Regions from separate parts of the Clostridium sp. LBM24168 genome, predicted to be linked through region 2. Evidence: riboswitches for the same ligand, from Rfam matches in the RefSeq annotation. Region 2 holds a riboswitch; the other holds the start of a gene.
What was found. Region 2 has a riboswitch for S-adenosylmethionine ahead of metK (methionine adenosyltransferase). Riboswitches for the same ligand answer to the same signal wherever they lie in the genome.
Positions count from the first base shown of each region.

Region 1 (12,160 bases), 740 kb from region 2:
TACACCTGAAGAACTTTATAAAATTATGGCAAAAATCGGATATAAAGATATTAAGATGGAAATAAAAGAAGATAAACACTGGATATGTTATATTGGAGAGAATTAATAAATTAAGTTCAATGATAGGGTTGATTCCCAGCAGGGAAACAGAACATTAATCCGTAGGGAAAAAATAGAACTTAGAAGTAGAAGATATGGTTTGATTGTATAATATGGAGGTATATTTATGAAATCATTATTTGAAACTACTTATATAAATGATATAAAATTAAAAAATAGATTTATTCGTTCTGCTACATGTGAAAATATGGCTGATTCGGCTGGACATCTTACGGATAAATTGTTCAATCTGTATAAGACTCTTGCATCAGGAGGAGTAGCCATGCTAATTACAGGGAATAGTAATATATTTAAATTTAGGAATGACGTTCATGGGGATAAAATGCTTGGAATATATGATGATTCCTTTATTGATGAATTTAGGGAATTGACGAATATGGTTCACTATAATAGGTGCAGAATATCTATGGAGATAGTTCGAAAGTCGTGTTCATCTGAAATTTATGATGATATTTCAAGTTATGATATGAACTGTATAATAAAAGAATTTGGAAATGCATCCTATAGAATAAAACAATCTGGTTTCGATGCATTGGAAATCAATATATCGAGGGATTATTTCCTGGGAAAAGCACTTAGTCCGAAATATAGTACAAGAACTGATACATATGGTGAAAGCATGAAGAACGGAAAAAAATTTTTATTTGAAATATACAGTGAAATTAGAAATAGAGTTGGAGAAAATTTTAATATATTTGTTAAGGTCAATTCTTTAGATGGTGAGTACATTCCTATATGCTGTGAGTTGGACAGATATGGTGTAAATGCCATAGAAATAAGTTCAAATAAAGACGAATCTAATTTAAGAAGATATGTATCCAACATAGCGGAGCGTGTAAAATGTCCTGTAGTATTGGGGGCATTCAATAGAAGTATAGAAAATATGAATGAAATATTGAATACTACAGAAATAGAGTATTTTTCTATGTCCAGACCATTTATATGTGAACCGGATCTTGTAAATAAATGGTTAAATGGGACTAAAGCGATATCAAGTTGTACATCCTGTGGAAATTGTATTGGTAAAGAGGGTATAAGATGTACGAATAAAATATAATGGAGGTATGTTTTCTAATACCTCCATTTTTCTTATTAACAGTTAAGACCTATTTCGTTTCCGCTCCATATTGCATCCATTATATTGGCAGTTTTACTCGCATCACCAATTAAATATAACTCAACTATTTTTTTACGAAGTTTGTTATATAAATCATTTTCAGGTTTGAATCCAGCTGCTATTATTACAGTATCAGCACATATATCCTGTTTGTTGAACTTATTGTCAATGATTATTGCACCATTGTCAGTAACTTCAAGTAGAGATGTATTTGTAATAATTTTTACATTCTGCATTTTAAGTAAATCTACAAGCATAATTTTGTTCATGTGTGGAATTGGTTTCCCTGAACTCAATATACTATCTTTTTGTTCGATAATTGTAACTTCCTTGCCTTTATTTGCTAAATAAAGTGACGTTTCACATCCAACAAGTCCTCCGCCTATCATTAATATATTTTTACCAATATCATTTTTACCATTTAGAACCTCTATTGCTGTTAAAACTTTGCCTTTTTTTATACCGGGTACTTTCATTTCAATTTCTCTAGATCCTGTGGCTATAATAACAACATCTGGTTTTTCTTTATCTACAATATCTTCTGTTACCTTTGTATTTAATACTATTTTGATATCAAGTTCATTCATTTCATTTCTGTACCATTTTAGTAGTTTCCTGTCATCAATCTTGAAATCAGGTACTGAACCAGGAACAACCACTCCACCTAATTTGTCCTTGAGTTCATAAAGAATAACTTCATGTCCTCTCATCGATGCAACTCTGGAAGCCTCCATTCCGGCAACGCCACCTCCTATAACCATTACTTTCTTTTTCTTGTTGACAGGTTTTATTTCATAGTATCGTTCTCTTCCGGTAGATGGATTTACTGCACAGCTTAAAGGTTTGCATTCAAAACCTCTTCCCATACATCCTGTATGGCAGCCGATACAAGGACGAATTTTTTCTAGATGATTTGAAAGAACTTTTTTAGGCCAGTATGCATCTGCAAGAAGGGGTCTCCCAAGTCCTATCATATCGGCAGAACCATTATCTAAAGCTTCCTGGGCTTTCTCAGGTACACCAAGTTTTCCTGCGACTATAATTGGAACGTTTACTACTTTCTTTAGTTCCTTTGTATATGGAAGATATAGTCCATCCTTTTGATAGAGTGGAGGATGTGCCCAATACCATGCATCATATGTCCCAAGATCAGAATTGAAGGCGTCAAATCCTGCTTCTTCGAGTATTTTTGCAGCTTCAAGTCCCTCTTTAAGATCACGACCTTTTTCAATATAGTTTTCTTCAGGAAGACCTCCCTGTCTCCAATCCTTTATGCAACTTTTAACACTATATCTTAGTATAACGGGAAAGTCGTCTCCAACTTTGGATTTTATACTTTGAACTATTTCTATAGGAAGTTGAAGTCTTCCTCTCAAGTCTCCACCGTATTTATCTGTTCTTCTATTGAATATTGCAAGGGTAAATTGATCAAGTAAATATCCTTCATGAACAGCATGTATTTCTACACCGTCAAAGCCAGCAGATCTAGCAACATGGGCAGCCTCTGCAAATTGTGTAACTATCCATTCGACTTCTTGAGTAGTAAGTGCTCTGCAAGTAACAGTTGGATCCCAATAGTTTGGTATATCCGAGGCGGAAACAGGTTGTGATGTTAACAGTGTTCCAGGTGAACCACTTCTTCCAAATCCCATAGACAACTGTAAAAATATTTTTGTGCCGTAGGCATGAACTCTCTCTGTCATTTCTGCGGATGTCATTATGAATTTTCCTGGATTTATTGAGATAATTGGGAGTACACCGGTTACAACTTTATCTAGTTCATTTTCTACTTTGGTTACGCTTGTTATAATAAGTCCTGTTCCGCCTTTTGCCCTTTCAACGTAATAATCAGTAGCTCTCTGGTTAAAGCAAGATTCATTATCTACGAGTCCAAAAGCTCCCATAGGTGCCATCGATATTTTGTTTTTTATTTCGACTGTGCCTATTTTTATAGGGTCAAATAAAGAACTGGTTTTCATAGTAACTTACCTCCCTATATGGAAATTTATAAAACTTTTGTAAACGTTTTTATATGCCTTCTATAATTATACTTAATTTTTTAAAATTTATCAAACATATTATAAGTTATATTGAATAAAAATATTCTTGATGAATTTCAAAAGAATGGATATACTAATTAATATACCAAAAATATTATATATGAGTTTAATCTATATAAAGTGATTTTTAGTTTGATGAGATAAGATATATTCTATATTATACAGTTATATAATATGAAATTATTTTAATACAATATTGAATTTTTATAAATATAAATGTATAATTATAAATAAAAATAGTTGGATAAATTAATTTTATTTATAGAAAATACCATATATAAAACAATTTGAGAAAATTTGATTCTCATATATGAGATATTAATTATTTAGGAGGTAATTAATGGTGAATTTGAAGGGAAAAAGCTTTTTGACTTTAAAGGATTTTACACTAGAGGAAATAAAATTTTTTTTAGATTTGGCGGCCAAATTGAAAATAGAAAAACATAAAGGAAATCAGAAAAAGAGGATGGAGAATAAAAATATTGCGTTGATATTTGAAAAGGAATCTTTGAGAACAAGATGTTCTTTTGAAGTTGCTGCATATGATATGGGTGCACAGGTTACATATATAAATTCTTCACAGAGTCATATTGGAAGTGGAGAATCGTTAAAAGATACTGCTAGAGTTCTTGGAAGAATGTTTGATGGAATAGAGTATCGAGGATTTTCACAGAAAAATGTGGAGATACTATCTGAGTATTCAAAGGTTCCTGTATGGAATGGACTTACAGATGAAGATCATCCAACTCAGGTCCTGGCAGATTTTTTAACGGTTCAGGAATGTGTGAATAAACCACTTGATAGAGTTAATTTTGTCTATATAGGTGATGGAAGAAACAATGTTGCCAGAGCTCTTATGATAGGTGCTTCAAAAGTTGGAATGAATTTTAAGACAATCACTCCGAAGGCATTGTTTCCAGACAAGGATTTTATAGATGAATGTAAAAAGGAATCGGAAAGATCTGGAGGAAATATAACTGTTAGTGATAAAATAGATATGAATATTAAGGGTGCAGATGTGATATATACTGATGTTTGGCTTTCAATGGGTGAAAGTAAGGAACTATGGAGGGATAGAATAGATATGCTTACACCATATCAGGTAAATACTGAATTACTTGATATAACTGGTAATAGTCAAGTTAAATTTATGCATTGTCTTCCTTCGTTTCATAATATTGAGACAAGTATTGGAAAGATGATATATGATAAATTTGGACTTTCTTCTCTGGAAGTTACAGATGAAGTATTTGAAAGTAAAAATTCAGTAGTATTTGATGAAGCGGAAAACAGACTGCACACTATAAAGGCAGTTATGGTTGCAACCTTGGGAAATGACAATATTTAGAAAGAAGGTATATTATGAACTCTATTTTGTATTTGGAGGATGGTACTGTATTTATGGGAAAAGCCATAGGGGAAAAAGGCATAACAGTAGGTGAACTGGTATTTAATACTTCAATGACGGGATATCAAGAAATACTTACAGATCCATCTTATTCTGGACAGATAATAAACATGTGCTATCCATATATAGGGAATTATGGGATTGACCATAATGTAAGCCAGTCTAATAAAATTCAAGCAAAAGGAATAGTAGTGAAAAATTGTTATAATGATACTTCCCACTATTTATGTAAAGACAACTTTGAAAATTTTCTTTTGAAAAATAATGTAGTTGGAATAAGTGGTGTAGATACGAGAAGTGTTACTAAAAAAATAAGATCCAGGGGAACTATGAAATGTGTAATCTGCAGTGAGAATGAATCGATTTATGGAATAAGGAAGGTACTAGATTCGTATAGCTACAAGAATTTAGTAGAGCAGGTAAGCATAAAGAACATAAAGCATATAGAGGGTGATGGCTCAAGAGTAGCAGTATTAGATTTTGGAGTTAAAAAAAATATGATAAGGGATTTAATGAAAAGAAAGTGTGATATAACTATTTTCCCATATAATACTCGATATGACGAGATAATGAGCATAAATCCAGACGGAATACTGCTTTCTAATGGACCCGGAGATCCTAAGGATATGATGGATATCATACCAAATATAAAAGCCATAGTAAACAGCGGAATACCGGTATTTGGAATATGCTTTGGACATCAATTATTATGTCTTGCCCTGGGTGGAGATACCTATAAAATGAAATTTGGTCATAGAGGTGGAAACCATGGAGTATATGATGCAGATATGGATAAAGCCTTTATAACTTCTCAAAATCACGGATATGCAGTCAGAGAAAGCAGTTTGAATAAAGATGAAATTGTAGTAACTCATATTAATTTAAATGATAATAGTGTTGAGGGTATAAAACATAAAAGATTACCAGTATTTTCAGTTCAATTTCATCCTGAGGGATGTCCGGGACCAACAGATACAGCATATTTATTTGATAAATTTTTAAAGTATATGACTTTAGTAAAATAAACGAGGAGAAGTGATAAAATGCCATTGCGAAAGAGCTTGAAAAAAGTTTTGATTATAGGTTCAGGACCTATAATAATAGGTCAAGCTGCGGAATTTGATTATTCGGGGACACAGGCTTGTGAGGCCATTAAAAGTGAAGGTATAGAAACTGTACTTATAAATAGTAACCCGGCTACTATAATGACAGACAAGAATATTGCTGACAGAACTTATATAGAGCCTCTTACTGTTGAAGCAGTAGAGGAAGTGATTAAAAAGGAAAGCCCAGATGGGATTCTTGCTGGATTTGGAGGACAAACAGCTTTAAACCTTGCCATGGAACTTGAAAAAGTTGGAGTACTCAAAAAATATAATGTTGAATTGCTGGGAATAAAGATTCAATCTATAAAAAATGCCGAGGATAGGGAAAGCTTTAAGAATCTTATGGAATTTATAGATGAACCTATAGCACTTGGAACAATTGCCACAAGTATAAACCAATGTATAGAGTTCCTAGATAAGGTGAATTTTCCAATAATAATAAGACCGGCTTATACCCTAGGTGGTACAGGCGGTGGTATTGCAGTTAATTATGCAGAGTACATCGAAATATGCGAAAATGGACTTGAGGAGAGTCCTATAAATCAAATTTTACTTGAGCAGAGCTTGTCGGGATGGAAAGAGCTTGAATATGAAATTATGAGGGATAAAAAAGACAACTGCATGGTAGTATGTAATATGGAAAATATAGATCCTGTTGGAATACACACAGGAGACAGTATAGTTGTCGCACCTTCCCAGACTTTGACTGACAAAGAGTATCAGATGCTTAGAAGATCTGCTGTAAAGATAATAAGAACATTGAAAATAGAAGGCGGCTGTAATATCCAATTTGCACTAGATCCTGAAAGCAGTAATTATAAAGTAATAGAAGTAAATCCAAGAGTAAGCAGATCTAGTGCGCTTGCATCTAAAGCTGCAGGGTATCCTATAGCTAAAATTGCTGCTAAAATTGCACTTGGCTATACTTTAGATGAACTTAAAAACTATGTAACAGGGAATTCCAGTGCATTGTTTGAACCAGCACTTGATTATTGTGTGGTTAAAATACCTAAATGGCCCTTTGATAAATTTAAAAGTGCAGATAGGGGACTAAAAACACAGATGAAAGCTACAGGGGAAGTCATGTCAATAGATAGGAATTTTGAGAGTGCACTTTTAAAAGCTGTAATAAGTCTTGAAGGAAAAATAATAGGACTAAAGCTGGACAAATTGACAGAAATTAGTAGAGATGAAATAGTTAGAAAAATAGAAATGCAGGATGATGAAAGGCTTTTTGCCGTGGCAGAGGCTCTTAGAAAAAGGATGAGCATTGAAGAACTTCATGATATAACTAAGATAGATAAGTGGTTCATACGTGGGATAAAGAATATAGTGGATATGGAAGATGAATTGATAAAAAATGTTCCCAATGTGGATGTAATACATAAGGCAGAAGTCATGGGATTTACAGATGAGTATATTTGCAAATTGATTGGCATGAGATTAGATGATTTGAAAAAACTAAGGGAAATAAACGGTATAAGGTCAGTTTATAAAATGGTAGATACTTGCAGTGGAGAATTTGAAGCAAAAACCTCATATTATTATTCCTGTTACGATCTTGAAAGTGATAATGTTGTTTCAAATAATAAAAAAGTATTGGTAATAGGATCTGGACCTATAAGGATTGGACAGGGAATAGAATTTGACTATTGTTGTGTCAATGGAGTATGGGCGATAAAAGAGGCTGGACTTGAAGCCATCATTATAAATAATAATCCAGAGACAGTAAGTACAGACTTTGACACTTCTGATAAACTGTATTTTGATCCGCTTTATATAGATGATGTTATGAATGTAATAAATGAAGAAGAAATAGATGGAGTTGTGGTACAGTTTGGAGGACAAACTGCATTGAATTTAGCTAAGAAATTAAATGATAGGGGAGTAAATCTACTGGGAACTTCTTTTGAATCTATAGATTTAGCGGAGGACAGGGAAAAATTTAGAGTTCTCCTTAAAAAATTAGGTATAAGTTCTCCAATAGGAGGATCTGTGACAAGTTTGGAAGAAGCTGATATATTGGTAAAAGAGATAGGGTATCCAGTTATCGTAAGACCATCCTATGTAATAGGAGGAAGAGCTATGAAAGTTGTTTATAATGATGAAGAACTTTCAAAATATCTCAAAGATGCGGTAAATTTATCCAAGGAATATCCTGTACTCGTGGATAAATATATAATTGGAAAAGAAATTGAAGTGGATGCTATATCTGATGGAAAAGATCTCATAATTCCAGGTATAATGGAGCATGTAGAGAAGACAGGAGTTCATTCAGGAGACAGTATAGCCATTTATCCTGCGTCTGATTTGCAAGAAGAAGTGCTGGAAAAGATAGAGGAGTATACTGCTAAAATAGCAAGGGAACTAAATGTCAAAGGACTTCTGAATGTTCAATATGCCTTTGATGGACAAAAAGTGTATGTTATAGAAGTAAATCCGAGAGCATCAAGAACAGTCCCTATTTTAAGCAAAGTGACTGATATACCTATGGTGAAAATAGCTGTAGATGTCATGCTTGGAAAGAAAATAAAGGATTTTGGATATAGACAGGACGAATATAGAAATAGTAAAATGATAGCAGTTAAAATGCCTGTATTTTCAAATAAGAAATTGCCTGAGGTTGATGTGGCACTTGGACCTGAGATGAAATCCACAGGGGAAGTGCTTGGAGTTGATTTTGACAGGAATAAAGCTATATACAAGGCATTTAGGGCAGCAGGAATAGATGTATATTTAAAAGGTAACCTGTATATATCAGTAAATGACAGAGATAAAGAAGAAGCGATTCCCATAATCGAAAAATATAAGTCACTTGGATTTAACATTTTTGCTTCATCAGGAACCTATAAATTCTTGATCGACAGTGGAATAGAATGTGAAAGATTGGCTATACAGGATGCTGTAGGGAAACTAAGAGAAAAGAAGATAGATATAGTTATCAACACTCCTACTATTGGATATAAAAGTGGAACGCCTGGTTTTGAGCTTAGACGTGCGGCGCTTGCTCATGATAGGGTTTTATTTACATGTTTGAATACGGCGGATGTATATATTTTGTGTATAAAAATAGAAAATAACGGTGAAAAAGTGGAATATAGATCCATGGAGGAGTATTTAAGATGAAGAACATGTAGTTATTTCTTGACAAAATATAATTAAGAAAGTATAATAAATTCAATGTAATAGGAAGATAAAAAGCTATGATTAAGATAAGTATATTATGAAGTCTTAAAGAGATGGATCTCACAGCTGAGAGAGATCCTAAGAGGAAGTAATGGAAATGCACTTATGAGTTCTTGAATTGAAATTAGTAGGTTTAGGCGGGGATGTACGTTAAAACGTTAAGGATATAAGTTATTGTATATTTGCATAATGTAATTATATAATAAACAGAGTGGAACCGTGGAAGTAACTTCTGCCTCTGTAAAGAGGCAGAAGTGTTTTTTCACTAAAATTAAATGTATTCTTATCAAGAGAGGTGGAGGGACTGGCCCAATGAAACCCGACAACCGGCATTCTCATGTGAATGCAGCGGTGTTAATTCCTACGGAATAATTTTCTGAGAGATAAGAAAAGTGGCAAGGTATTGAATGACCATTTTTCTTACAAAAGAAAAATGGTCATAATTTTTACTTTGGAATTTAATACTGTGCAGCTTTATATTGATAAATTATCGTGGATAGTGGGGGGATTTTATTGGACAAAAAATCAACTAATATAGTCTGGCATAAAACTTTTGTAAATAGAGAGCTTAGGGAAAAACTTCTGAATCAGAAAGGAACTGTAATATGGTTTACAGGACTTTCTGGTTCGGGAAAATCAACTATAGCTTCTCAATTGGAAGTTAAATTATATAATATGGGTAAGCTTACCTATATCCTGGATGGCGACAATATAAGGTATGGATTAAGCTCTAATCTTGGGTTCACTAAAAAAGATAGATCTGAAAATATAAGGAGAATATCGGAGGTTTGTAAGCTATTTGCAGATGTCGGAATTATCACAATTGCAACATTTGTATCACCATTCAAGTGTGACAGGGATAAAGTCAGAAGTATGCTTGGCAAGGATTTTATAGAAGTATATGTGGATTGTCCACTTGAAGTTTGTGAGGGAAGGGATCCTAAAGGAATATATAAAAAAGCAAGAGATGGAGAGATAAAAGATTTTACTGGGATAGATTCTCCCTATGAAATACCAGATAACCCCGAAATTATTTTATCAACTTATAAAAGTAGTATAGAACAATGTGTTGATAAAATACTGGATTATTTGTTTTATAAAGGATAGGAGTGATTGAATGAAACTGGTACCTGAAAAGTTGACTGCCGATGTTTTGATAATAGGTGGTGGTACTGCAGGATGTTTTGCAGCAATTAGGGCGGCAAGAACGCATCCTGCGGTAAATGTTCTAATTGCGGAGAAGGCAAATATAAAAAGGAGTGGATGTCTTGCAGCAGGTATTAATGCACTCAATGCATATATAAATGATGGTGAGACACCAGAGAGTTTTGTAGATTATGTGAAGAGCGAGTTCAGTGGCGTCATAAGAGAGGATTTAGTATATACAATAGCAAGGAAACTTAATGATGTAACTTTGGAGATTGAAAAAATGGGGCTCCCTATTTTGAAGGATTCCAGTGGAAAATATATAAAAAGAGGAAAAAGAAGTATAAAAATAAATGGGGAGAATATTAAACCAATACTTGCAACTGTAGTTAAAAAATACAGTAATATAAATGTATTGAATGGAACAAATGTTATAGATTATATAAAGAAAAATGGAAGAGTTATAGGAGCCTATGCATTTTCTATATATGGAGAAAAGTTTTATGCAATTTATGCCAAAGCTGTCATATGTGCAGCAGGTGGGGCGTCAGGATTATATAAACCTAATAACCCTAATTTTTCTAGACATAAAATGTGGTATTCTCCTTTTAACACCGGGTCAGGTTATGCCATGGGTATAAGGGCCGGTGCTGAAATGACTAGCTTTGAAATGAGATTTATCGCTTTAAGATGTAAAGATACTATAGCACCTACTGGAACTATAGCACAAGGAGTAGGAGCGGTTCAGATAAATGGCAGGGGAATTGAGTATGTTAAGAGCTACGGGAAGCCAACGACCATAAACAGATTATATGCTACGGTAATGGAAAATAAAAATGGAAATGGTCCATGTTTTTTGAAGACCAATGATATTACCAAAATGGAAGAAAGTAATTTAATTAAGGCTTATTTAAATATGTCACCTTCACAGGCACTTAAATGGATAGACAGTAAAAGAATGCCATCTGAAGAGAATGTTGAAATTGAAGGAACCGAGCCTTATGTGGTAGGTGGGCATGCAGCTAGTGGATACTGGGTTGATACAAAGAGAGCATCTACCTTGAAAGGACTATATTGTGCAGGAGATGTAAGCGGAGGGAGTCCAAAAAAATATGCCACTGGATGTTTTGCAGAGGGAGAAATATCAGCAGATTCTGCACTAGAGTACATTAAAAATATAAATATGGATTATCTTGATGACATATATATAAAAGCTAAACTGGATGAAATAAATAAATTTTTCAATAACAAAAGAGGTTTATATAGTGTTGACCAAATAGAAGAAGCTATGCAGAAGACAATGGATGAATATGCAGGAGGTATATCGCAAAATTATAGTTATAATTCTCAAAAGCTTGATATAGCTCAAAAGAGAATAGATGAACTGTTTGAAATCAGCAGGGATCTGAAAGCAGATAATTGCCATGAACTCCTGTTTATATATGAACTTATTGATAGGCTTTATGTGTGCAAAGTGCTTATAGGGCATTTAAAAGCAAGGCATGAAACACGATGGAGGTGTTATGAAGAAAACTCAGATTTTCCTGAAAGAGATGATGAAAATTGGATTAAATATGTTAATTCGGTATATAAAGATGGAAAAGTAAGTATCATGTTTAGGAATATAGTGAAAAAGGAGAATATATATGAGCATAAAAATTGACAAAGATAGATGTATAGGATGTTTCAAGTGTATATATATATGCCCTGGGAGCTTGATATACAGTGATGTCGATGAAAAAGCATATATAAAATACGAAAAAAATTGCTGGGGATGTACTGCATGTATTAAGGAATGCCAAATGGGAGCGATTAAATATTATCTTGGTGCAGATATAGGGGGAAATGGTTCTTGTTTATATACAAGTCAAAATGGCAATGAGCTGGAATGGCATATAATAAACAGAGATAATCATGAGACTATTATAGTTACAAATAGAAAAGAATCAAATAAATACTAATATCTAGGAGGAATATTATAAATGGATCATTTAGACAGATTGGAATCTGAAAGTAT
Region 1 covers NZ_CP196861.1:831,150-843,309, forward strand. Annotated here, with positions in the region: gene ACSVC9_RS04035 (class I SAM-dependent methyltransferase) at 1-106, shown strand, start outside; gene ACSVC9_RS04040 (oxidoreductase) at 227-1,177, shown strand; gene ACSVC9_RS04045 (oxidoreductase) at 1,213-3,216, opposite strand; gene argF (ornithine carbamoyltransferase) at 3,638-4,645, shown strand; gene carA (glutamine-hydrolyzing carbamoyl-phosphate synthase small subunit) at 4,660-5,730, shown strand; gene carB (carbamoyl-phosphate synthase (glutamine-hydrolyzing) large subunit) at 5,749-8,937, shown strand; SAM riboswitch class I at 9,278-9,387, shown strand; gene cysC (adenylyl-sulfate kinase) at 9,511-10,104, shown strand; gene ACSVC9_RS04070 (adenylyl-sulfate reductase subunit alpha) at 10,115-11,806, shown strand; gene ACSVC9_RS04075 (4Fe-4S dicluster domain-containing protein) at 11,790-12,104, shown strand; gene cysD (sulfate adenylyltransferase subunit CysD) at 12,126-12,160, shown strand, end outside.
Region 1: linked by a shared signal. The riboswitch ahead of cysC (adenylyl-sulfate kinase) and the one ahead of metK (methionine adenosyltransferase) in region 2 are both predicted to bind S-adenosylmethionine.

Region 2 (12,160 bases):
GAAAAAGTATGTATCGGTGACATCTTAATGGTAAAACCCGGTGAAAAAATACCGGTAGACGGAATTGTAACCAGCGGCCATTCCGATGTTGATGAATCGATGCTTACAGGAGAAAGTCTTCCTGTAGAAAAGAATAAGGACGATATTGTAACAGGAGCTTCAATGAATAAAAATGGTACCTTTAATTTCAAGGCTACCAAGGTTGGAGATGACACTGTATTTTCAAATATTATAAAATTGGTGGAAGAAGCTCAGGAAAGCAAGGCTCCCATACAGAAAATTGCAGATAAGGCTTCTGGAATTTTTATACCTGTCATACTCTGTATATCCGCACTTACCTTCATAATATGGTACTTCGTTATATTCGATCATAAAGTTTTTTTAATAAATCTGCCAATAATATATGCTGTATCCGTTTTGGTTGTATCCTGCCCCTGCGCACTCGGGCTTGCAACACCTGCTGCGTTGATGGTAGGGCTTGGAAAAGGAGCTGAAAATGGAATATTGATAAAAAACGGTACAGCATTGGAACAAGCATGTAAAATTGATACGGTAGTATTTGATAAAACAGGAACTCTAACTGAAGGTAAACTTGACATAACCGATGCTGTCCTATTCAATAGAGCAAATGAATTGAACATACAAAGTCAGGAAGATTTATTGATTTTAGCCGCTTCGGCAGAAAAATTTTCTGAACATCCTCTAGGAAAGGCTGTATACAGTTATGTAAAGCATAATTACAAAACTCAATTGAAACATACTGATGATTTCACTGCGGTACCAGGTAAAGGTATAACTGCATCTGTAGATAATAAAAATATATTAATAGGCACTGCAGATTTTTTAAAAGAAAAGGCCGTAGATTTATCGGAATTAAAGGATACTTTAATTCTTTTGCAAAAAAAAGGAAAAACAGCTGTACTTGTTGCAATTGATGGAATTCTTGCTGGAGTAATTGCCTTTGCAGATAAAATAAAAACTGATGCCGGAGAAGTTGTTGATTCTCTTGAAAAAATGCATATAGACGTTTATATGCTTACAGGAGACAATAAAAATACTGCGCTTTCAGTTGCAGACAAATTAAATATAAAAAATATAATATCAGAGGTACACCCCGAAGATAAAGCAGATGAAATCTTAAAATTAAAAAGCAACGGAAGATTAGTTGCCATGGTAGGTGACGGAATAAACGATTCACCGGCTCTGGCTACTGCAGATATAGGGTTTGCAATGGGTTCAGGTACAGATGCTGCCATTGAAACTGGAGATATTGTACTGTTAAATGAAAATTTGAGAGCTTTAACAGATGCAATAAAGCTTTCGAAGGCAACAATGAAAAAAATAAAGCAAAATTTATTCTGGGCATTTATATACAACATAATTGCAATTCCAATAGCTGTAACAGGTCATCTAAATCCTGTAATTGGAGCTGCAGCCATGTCCTTTAGTTCCATATCGGTTTTGTTGAATTCGTTAAGTCTCAAAAAATACAAATTTCAGTAATTAAAATGTGGACTGGCTTAAAAACCAGTCCACATTTTAATTAAAGTATTTCTTTTACTTCTTTAGTGTTTTTGGTATAATCAGCCAGCTTTACAAATTGCGCCTTTATCCTGTATATAACTGAATCTCCAAGCCCACCTTTAGATAAATTTTCCTTCAGCACCGGATATCTCACGCTTATTCCATCCACTGCTTTTTTAAAATCATCATCATTCTCAAGAACTTCGGTCGCCTTTCCAGTAATGGATACACTCTTGAAGGTGTCATAGACCTGTCCCTCATTTTGGAAATAGAATGTAACTACGGGGTTTTTTTGTATGTGTTTTACTTTATTGCTTTTTCTTCCTGTCTCAAAATATAAATTTGCACCATCATTTGAAAAAGCTCCCATTATTCTTACGTAAGGGGCACCATCTTCACCTATTGTAACAAGTAGTCCTGTTTTTGACTGTTCCACATATTTAACAGCAGCATCCAATACATCACTCATCTTTATGCAATCCTCCAATTTATAATTTTTATGTTTTATATATTATAAGCATAATTTGTAATTTAATACAAGTACATTATATTTTTTATCGTTTTAAATCTTTTTGAATTGCAGTTGACAAAATAATGGACTTATATTATCATATAAAAAAGTAGAAGAATTAATAATATGTTCTTTATAGCTGACCGGCAAACCGGAGGCTACATCGTTTTTAAATGGTGTAGTCTCCGGTTTTTTTGGTACAAAAAATAAGGGGGAAATAAAAATGTCAGAAGAAAATTTAAAATTTGACACATTAAAAGTAAGAGGCGGATATGATTCCAGCAAACACAATCACTCTGTTTCAGTTCCAATTTATGAAACAGCCGCATTTGATTTGGGAAGTACAGATAGGGCCAAGAGGTTGTTTTCATTTACAGAACCCGGGTTTATTTACACAAGATTAAGCAATCCTACAGTTGAAGTTCTGGAACAAAGGGTTGCAAAATTGGATGGTGCTTCAGGTGCAGTTGCCGTTAGTTCCGGAATGGCTGCAATAACTTACACTCTCCTCAATCTTGCAGAAAACGGTGGAAGAATACTTACAACTCCATATTTATATGGAGGAACACTGGACGGATTCAAAAAACTTTATCCCAAATTTGGAATAAACATAGACAAGTTTCACGATTTTAATAATCCAGAGGCTATAGCCAAGGCAATAAAGCCAGATACCAAGGCTATATTTGTTGAAAGCATAAGCAATCCAAACACTTCAGTATCAGATATAGAAACAATTGCAAAAGTAGCTCATGAACATGATATTCCACTTGTGGTAGACAACACCTTTGCAACTCCATATCTTTTGAATCCAATCAAATATGGTGCCGACATCGTAATTTATTCAGCAACAAAGGCACTTAACGGGCATGGAAATGTTATTGCAGGTATAATTCTTGAAAGTGGTAAATTCAATTGGGCAAATGGTAAATTCAATCATTTTTTAGAACCTTACTATACTTTAAGAGATGATGACGATAATGCCAGAAATTTTCTTGAAGTATTTCCAGATTTTCCATTTACCACAAGAATCAGACTAAACTATTTAAACTATTTTGGTTCTTCTTTAAGTCCTTTTGATGCTTATCTTGCACTTATAGGATTGGAAACTCTGTCTGAAAGAGTAAAAAAGCAAATTGAAAATACTGAAAAAGTAATCAGTTATCTTGAGGAAAATGATAAAGTTTCATGGATAAAATATCCTACTTTAAAAAACAACCCATATAAAGAACTAGCTGATAAATATCTTCCAAAAGGGGCTGGATCAGTATTTACTTTTGGATTTAAAGGTACTGATTCTGAAATAGATAAATTCCTAAATTCACTGAAATTATTCAGTTATCATACAAATGTTGGTGATTCAAGATCTCTGATTGTCAATTCGCCAAAAACAACACACAGTGAACTTACACCGGACGAAAAAGAACTTTCAGATTTGCTTCCTAATACAATAAGACTCTCTATAGGTCTCGAAGATGCTGAAGATCTCATAGATGATCTGGATCAGGCTTTTAAAAAAGTATTTGAATCTGAAAAAATAAAAAGCAAAGATGCTATTAGATAATTAGAATAAAATACAGAAAGATGAGGGAATTATTATGAATAAAATTACTAGAATAGTTGCTACATTACTACTCGTTGCAGCAGTGCCAACTCTTGCAGCTTGTGGAAAAAGTACATCTACTTCTTCAAATAAAAATGGAACAGGAAAATATAAATACGGGAAGCTGCAAATTCAGGCTCTTGGAGGTGGTGTTTGCGGTGCCCCAGCCTACATAGCAAAGGAAAAGGGGTTCTTTGCAAAGGAAGGATTTGATGTGACTCTTGTAAGTGGAACATTTGAACAACAGAAAACCGGCCTTGCAAGCGGAAAATTCACTGTTACAAATGGTGACTTTCAATTCTTTCCTTCAGTTCAACAGGGTCTTGACATAAAGGTTATAGGTGGACTCCATAAAGGCTGTATAAAACTTGTTGTACCACCTAATTCACCAATAAAAACTGCAAAAGACTTAAAAGGGAAAAAAATAGGTGTAGATGAAATAGGAGGAACTCCTATGGCCATAACAAGCGTGGTTTTGGCAAATAACAATATTAATCCGACAAAGGACGTTAAATGGGTGCCTTATCCTCTTGACCAGCTGACAAAAGCTGTTTCAAAAGGTGATGTTGATGCTTTTGCCGCTTGGGATCCATTTGCTACACTAGCCGAAAAAAATAATAATTACAGAGTTCTAACAGATATCGCACAGGATCCGCTATTCAAGGGAAAATCATGCTGCTTCTTATATGCTTCCAATAAAGAGATTAAAGAAAACCCAGAAAAAATTGCAGCTCTCGTAAGAGCTTATACGGCAGCAGATGAATGGATAGCAGCTCATCCTGAAGAAACTGCAAAAATTGAAATTGACAAAAAATATGTATCGGGTGGTGACGTAAAATTAATTACGGAACTTATAAAAAATTATGATTTCAAATATACTACCAATACTGCAAAAGATGACGTTAAATATTTTGTAGAACAGCTTAACAAGACGGGATTTTTGAAAAAGGACACCGAGCCTGTTAAATTCGCTGATGACGTGTATTACGATGCACTTGGAAATTCAAAAAATTAATTGGAGGGATAACTAACGTGAGTGCTTTAAGTGAGTCTGTAAATTCAGATACCGTACCAAAATCAGAAGCTTCATCAAAAAACATCAATAAAATACCTCTTGTCAAAGCACCTGACACGGTAAACTGGAAGCCTAAGTCAAAAATCTGGCCGATTTTGCAAATAGTTGCTTTTGCAGCAGCCTTGATTGAAAATATAGCTTTACCTACAGTGCAGATAGTTAAAGTTTCTCCATATAGGATAATGCTTATACTTTTTATAGCTTATCTTGCTATAGAATATGTAATTTCATTTTTTAACGAAAAATTAAATTTAAAAGCAAATCATAAATCCCAGTTTTATTTTGCCATAGGCATTGGATTTATGGTTTGGGACATACTATCTACAAAAACTAATATATTACCACTTCCATTTTTCCCTGGGCCCGCGCAAATAGTCCAGGTACTTGTGGAAGATGCTGGCACACTTTTAATAAGCACACTTTATTCTATGAGACTTTTAGCACTTGGGTTCATTGCCGGTACTCTTTTAGGCCTTGTTTCCGGAATTTTAATAGGCTGGTATAAGCAGTGGTATTACTGGTTCTTCCCGGTACTAAAGATTATAGGTGTTGTGCCTGCAGTTGCATGGATACCAGTTGCAATGTCATTATTTCCTTCAACCTTGATTTCAGAAGTATTTTTGATTGTACTCTGTGTATGGTTTCCCGTAGCTTTTATGGCCTGTGGAGGTATAGAGAACATACCAAAATCCTATTTTGAGGCAGCTAAGACACTTGGCGCAAATGAAAGATTTCTGATATTTAAGATAGCCATTCCAGGCGCAATGCCATCTATATTTACTGGAATCTATACGGCTACAGGTCTTTCCTTCACTACACTTGTAGTTTCAGAAATGCTCGGTGCCGAAGCTGGACTTGGATGGTATATAAATTGGGCCAAAGGTTGGTCAAATTATGCTAAAGTTTATGCAGCAATAGTTATAATGGCAATAGTTTTCTCAATCGTACTTGCAATAATATTTAAAATCAGGGACAGAGTACTTATATGGCAAAGGGGGCTTTTAAAATGACAGGATCCTCCAGCACCAATAATGCTTCTATTAAAATAGAAGAAGTAAATAGGATATATATAGATGCCAATGGCAACCTTGTGGAAGCTCTTAGAAATATAAATCTAAATATCAAAGCAGGAGAATTCATTTCATTTATAGGGCCCTCAGGATGCGGCAAGACAACATTGATGAGATTGATAGCAGGATTGGACAAACCTCAGTCCGGTGAATTATTTATTGATAACGAAAAAATTAGTAATACCAGTTTTGAAAGAGGCTATGTATTTCAGCAGGCAAATCTTTTCCCATGGGAAACAATAGAAAACAATATTGCCGCAGGGCTCAAGGCAAGAAAAATTTATAAAGATAATAAAGATAAAATCCATGAATATATAAAGCTTACCGGACTTGAAGGATTTGAAAATTCATATCCACATCAAGTTTCAGGTGGCATGGCGCAAAGGGCTTCCCTTGCCCGCGCACTTATAAATGATCCAAAAGTACTTCTTCTAGATGAACCTCTCGGAGCACTGGATGCTTTTACAAGAATGGATCTTCAAGATAAACTCATTGAGTTGTGGCAAAGAAGAGGTACTACTATGATATTGGTCACACATGATGTAGATGAAGCAATCTATTTAAGTGACAGAGTAGTAATTATGACACCGCGCCCTGGCAAAATAGAAGCAATTGTAGACATAAACCTTGAAAGGCCCCGAGATAGAACTGATCTGGAGTTTATAAAATTGAAAAAAGAAATATTGAAAAAACTTCATTTTGCCAGAGAGCATTAATAAAAATACTACCTATTATATAGGTAGTATTTTTGTTTTAAACAATCGCATCTAAAATTTGATCATTACCACTACTCTTTTTTCTTAAATATACATTACCCATTTCATCTGTTTTAATTATTGCCTTTTTGATAAGGCTTCTCTCCTTACGACATTCAAAGCAAATATTATCCATCATATTTGCTATTTTAATTTTGGAGCCATATTTTATTCCAAGTTGATTTAATGTAATAGGCAATCCAAGTTTATCGAGTAGACCAATAGCTTTAAATATTTCATCTTCACTTCTATTCTCAAGAACAAGCTGAACAATAAGTGCAAAACTGGCTTTTTCACCATGGAGATTATACCTTGTATCAGAAATATACGTTAGATTATCACTTATATAATTATATATTTTAATTGGATTTTTCCTTATATTATAATTTTGAATCATTCCTGATAACACCACAATAGAATCTATTAATTTTCTATAATGTTCATCATTAATATCCTCATCTAATTCTCCGTATAACCCATTAATATATTTTTTTAGCATATTTACTGAAGATTCTGATTGTTTTATATAACCATAATACCCGAAAACTGATAATGTATAACCTATGCCTGCGTTTAAATATCGTATTGGTGATTCAAGTATTAAATCTATGTCAGTCAAGATAAGTTTTGGCAAATTTTTTAATGGCATATATTCAATATATCTTCCAATATCATCATATATTATAGAAACATTAGAAGAAGCAGCACAATTTGTAGCAACAGTAGGAATAGTAATTACAGGAAGGCCTATTTTATCACCTACGGCCTTTGCCGTATCAAGTATTTTTCCTCCTCCTACACCAAGTACAACATCAACCTTCAGCTTATAAGCTAATTTTGAGTATTTTTTTACAGCATCAGATGTACAATATCCCTGATATTTTTCAATTTTATATTCTACTCTTTCCCTTATAAAACTCATAAGTATTTTTTCTCCAGCCTTGTTCCATGCAGACTTTCCGCATATAATCAATGCATATTTTCCAAATGTTGAAATATACTTACCGCTTTTATCTAGAATATTCTTTCCACTTACATAAGATTGCGGTATTTCTATATTTATCATTTCATTCACCCTCCCACAAATTTTGGTACTAAATTATTTCTTTTAGTTCTTGTAATGGCTTGATATAATCGCATAGATTTACACATTCCAATTTCAATTTATATACATTATAGTTTCTGCCTCTTTTTTTACTTATTAAAGCTTTTAATGTCATATAACTTTCATTAGAATATACTATCTCATCCAATTTCCCCGAAAAACGTATACTCTTGAACACACTACACTTTTTCTGCACATTATTTTTAAAGTAAATATTGACTTTAGAACCAATTTTCATTTTTTTAACATCTTTATCTACAATAAAATATATATCCGCATAATTACTTATAAATTCATCTATCTTTATAATGCAGATTTTTTTAAATTCATCTGTCATAACTAGATACCCCTTTTGAGACTGGTCTATATACTTCATTGCATCATTTAATATTGCACTCATTTTTCATATCTCCTTCCTCATCTTTCAGAAATTAATCTGCTTCTCTCGATAAGAAAATATACTAACCCATCTTTACAATAAAAAAGCCAAGTTATATTTATTAAAAAGATTTTATACAAATGATTCATCTCAATAATAAATTCAACTTGACCTCTAGTTTTCTAGTCAGCCGAACTAGATCTAATTAAAAACTAAACTTTGTTTATTTTTGTAAATAGCTTTTATCTCCTCAACTTTATCAAGTTTTTCCCAGGGAAGATCTATATCTATTCTTCCAAAATGACCATAAGCAGCAGTATTTTTATATATAGGTCTTCTTAAATCAAGATCTCTTATAATTGCAGCCGGTCTTAAATCAAACAGTTCATTTATAATTTTTACTATTTTTTCATCATCTATTTTACCTGTACCAAAAGTATCTACACTTATAGATACAGGCTTTGCAACACCTATTGCATAAGCTATTTCTACTTCAATTTTATTTGCTATCCCTGCTGCTACAAGATTCTTCGCAACCCACCTTGCCGCATATGCACCAGATCTGTCTACCTTTGTTGGATCCTTTCCTGAAAATGCTCCACCTCCATGTCTTCCATAACCACCATAGGTATCAACTATTATCTTTCTGCCTGTAAGGCCTGAATCAGCTTCAGGTCCACCCTTTACAAACCTTCCAGTAGGATTTACAAGATATTTTGTATTTGCATCTATAAGCTCTTCAGGTATTGTTACTTTAATTACCTTATCTATTATGTCTTTCTCAATTTCATCATGTATCACATTTTCTTCATGTTGTGAAGATACAAGCACGGTATCCACTCTCAAAGGTTTATCTCCTTCATATTCTACTGTAACCTGCGTCTTTCCATCCGGTCCGAGATATGGAATTACTCCATTTTTTCTCACTTCAGCCAGCTTTCTTGAAAGTTTATGTGCAAGCGCTATTGGAAGTGGCAAATACTCTGGAGTTTCATTTGTTGCAAATCCAAAAACCATTCCCTGATCTCCAGCCCCAATTTTTTCTATATTGTCTTTTTCGCCCTTTTTAGATTCCAATGATTCATCTACACCGAGTGCAATATCTGGAGACTGTTCATCTATAGACGTTATTACAGCACAATTGGATGCATCAAAGCCAAACCTTGAATGATTATACCCTATATTACTTATAGTTTCCCTAACTATTCTCGGTATATCCACATATGCCTTGGTTGATATCTCTCCAACCAACAGCACAAGTCCTGTATTTACAACTGTCTCGCAAGCTACCCTTCCATTCTTATCCTGTTCAATAATTGCATCTAATACTGCATCTGATATCTGATCGCATATTTTATCCGGATGCCCTTCTGTAACAGATTCCGATGTGAATAATCTACTCATTTTTATCAATCTCCTTTTTATCATCTATTATTGATTTTATTCCGGTATTATTAAACAAATTAAAAGAGGTTAAATTTCATCTATTGCAGAATTGAATTTCTACAGATAATCCTAATTTAACCTCTAGTTTCTCTAGTCAGCCAACTAAAATATTTAACTTACCATCATACAAATTAAAAAACTTCCTATGGAGAAACCACAGGAAGTTATATCCTTTTGTTTCTCATCTTTCAGGTTTAACCTGCTGGAATTGGCACCGTTAAATATAAAACTATATTCAGGTTGCCGGGCATCATAGGGCCAGTCCCTCTGCCTCTCTTGATAAGAAGTTCTTATTTAGTTGTAAGTTATATATACTATATATTATTTCAAATGCTTTGTCAATATAAAATTTTAATTTAATCGTGCAAATTACTATAAATTTTAATGCTATTTTTCTTAAAACCCTGTATAATGTTATTCATAAAAGACTATTTTTATATATTCTACATATGAATTTGTGCATTATAATAAAAAGTAGATTTGGAGTGACAATATGAAAAAAAGTAGTTTAAAATATAAAAATTATATACAAATTTTAAAGGAAGAACTTATACCAGCCACAGGATGCACTGAACCAATTGCAATTGCATATGCTGCGGCAAAGGCAAGAGAAGTATTAGAATATATACCTGAAAAAGTTATTGTAGAGGTTAGCGGAAATATTATCAAAAATGTTAAAAGTGTTATAGTTCCCAATACAAATCAATTAAAGGGCATAGAAGCTGCAACAGCAGCAGGAATTATAGCAGGAAATTCCTAAAAAAAACTAGAAGTTATTTCAGAGGTAACAAAAACAGAAAAACAAAAAATTAAAGATTATATGAATACACATTCAATTGAAGTTAAACCTGCAGAAACAGAATTTATATTTGACATAGGAATGCATTTATTTTATAAAAATTCATTTGTAAAAATAAGAATCGTAAATTACCATACAAATATTATTTATATTGAGAAAAATGGTAATTTACTCTATCACAAAAAAATAGAAGTGTCAAAGGATGATGGTCTCAGTGACAAGAAATTATTGAATGTAAAGGACATTATTGATTTTGCAAATTCCGTAGATATAAAGGATATAGAAGATATTATACATAGACAAATTGATTATAATTCAAAAATTTCAGAAGAAGGATTAAAAAATAATTATGGTGCTAATATAGGAAGTGTTTTACTTTCTACATATGGTTCTGATATTAAAATAAAAGCTAAGGCCAAAGCAGCTGCAGGTTCAGATGCCAGAATGAATGGGTGCGAATTACCTGTTATTATTATTTCTGGAAGCGGAAATCAGGGGATAGCAGCTTCACTCCCTGTTATTGAATACGCTAATGAGTTGAAAGTATCAAAAGAAAAACTCTATAGAGCTTTAATTGTTTCAGATTTAGTCACAATACACCAGAAAACTGGCATCGGGAGACTTTCTGCATATTGCGGTGCTATCAGTGCAGGCACAGGAAGTGGCGCTGGCATTGCTTATCTTTATGATGGAGGTTACAAAGAAATTTCCCATACAATTGTCAATGCACTATATATAGTTTCTGGAATTGTCTGCGATGGAGCTAAAGCATCTTGTGCAGCTAAAATTGCAGCAGGAGTAGATGCAGGAATATTGGGGTATTATATGTACAAAAATGGACAACAGTTCAGAGATGGTGATGGGATTGTAAAAAAAGGAGTCGAAGCCACTATACGCAATGTAGGAAAACTCGCAAAGGAGGGAATGAAGGAAACTGACAAGGAAATCATTAAAATTATGACTGAATAATATAACCCTTGATATTTTGAAATGATATGTTTCTACCCTGTAAAGATCTATTTCTAATTATATTTTTAGCACATTAAAGTGTAGAAATTTACAGAGTAGTGATTATCATACCAATCTTACTTTTTCATTTTTCTCCACCTGTACTACTCTTCCATCCTGGATAACTAGGGTTATTGAACCATATTTTATTATTTTTAACATACACAATATCATATTTAAGTTTTCTTTTGAAATACTCTTTGAAATATTATTGCTTATTATTTCTTTATTCATCAGAATACCTCCCTATTTATATAACAAACTCAATAGATATTTTATTTCATATAAAATTTACAGAAAAACTATAACTTATTTCCAAGGGATCTCTCAATTACCAAAGCTGCAGCCCCTATGGAAACAGCATTACTCTTAAAATATCCTTCTCTCTTAAAAGCAACCTTTCCATTAACATATTTAATACAGGTATTATAAAATAGATCCAGCTTTGCCAAATATCCATCCAGTATAATGCATTCCAGATTCAATAAATTTGCATATAAATCCACATTTGATCCAAATGCTTCAGCAGCATTTACAATTGTCTTTTCAGATATATTCTTAAAATTAACGCAATTGCTATTTTTATAAATAACCTGTTCAAAGATATACTCATTATTACCTGCTGTTCTTAAAATTTTCCCTCCTAAAATTGTACCTTCTCTTATTCTTGATCCACAATCAAAATAAGCCAAATTATTAAACATCTTGCCGGACCCATACAAATATTCTGCAACAACAACTGAATTTGCCCTGTTTTCACTAATTATATTACATTCAAGTTTTTCCTCCAGCATCTCTTTTGCAGGTACATCAAACCATGCCATTGTATCAACCGTGAGTCCTACTCCAACAAGTTCAATAAAATCAAGCCTTAGCTCAATATATATA
Region 2 covers NZ_CP196861.1:1,572,802-1,584,961, forward strand. Annotated here, with positions in the region: gene ACSVC9_RS07760 (heavy metal translocating P-type ATPase) at 1-1,503, shown strand, start outside; gene ACSVC9_RS07765 (pyridoxamine 5'-phosphate oxidase family protein) at 1,544-1,993, opposite strand; gene ACSVC9_RS07770 (O-acetylhomoserine aminocarboxypropyltransferase/cysteine synthase family protein) at 2,259-3,596, shown strand; gene ACSVC9_RS07775 (ABC transporter substrate-binding protein) at 3,631-4,650, shown strand; gene ACSVC9_RS07780 (ABC transporter permease) at 4,668-5,720, shown strand; gene ACSVC9_RS07785 (ABC transporter ATP-binding protein) at 5,717-6,496, shown strand; gene ACSVC9_RS07790 (iron-containing alcohol dehydrogenase) at 6,534-7,601, opposite strand; gene ACSVC9_RS07795 (hypothetical protein) at 7,630-8,040, opposite strand; gene metK (methionine adenosyltransferase) at 8,221-9,423, opposite strand; SAM riboswitch class I at 9,644-9,751, opposite strand; partial or broken gene ACSVC9_RS07805 (L-cysteine desulfidase family protein) at 9,959-11,233, shown strand; gene ACSVC9_RS07810 (DUF2292 domain-containing protein) at 11,339-11,506, opposite strand; gene ACSVC9_RS07815 (ROK family transcriptional regulator) at 11,575-12,160, opposite strand, start outside.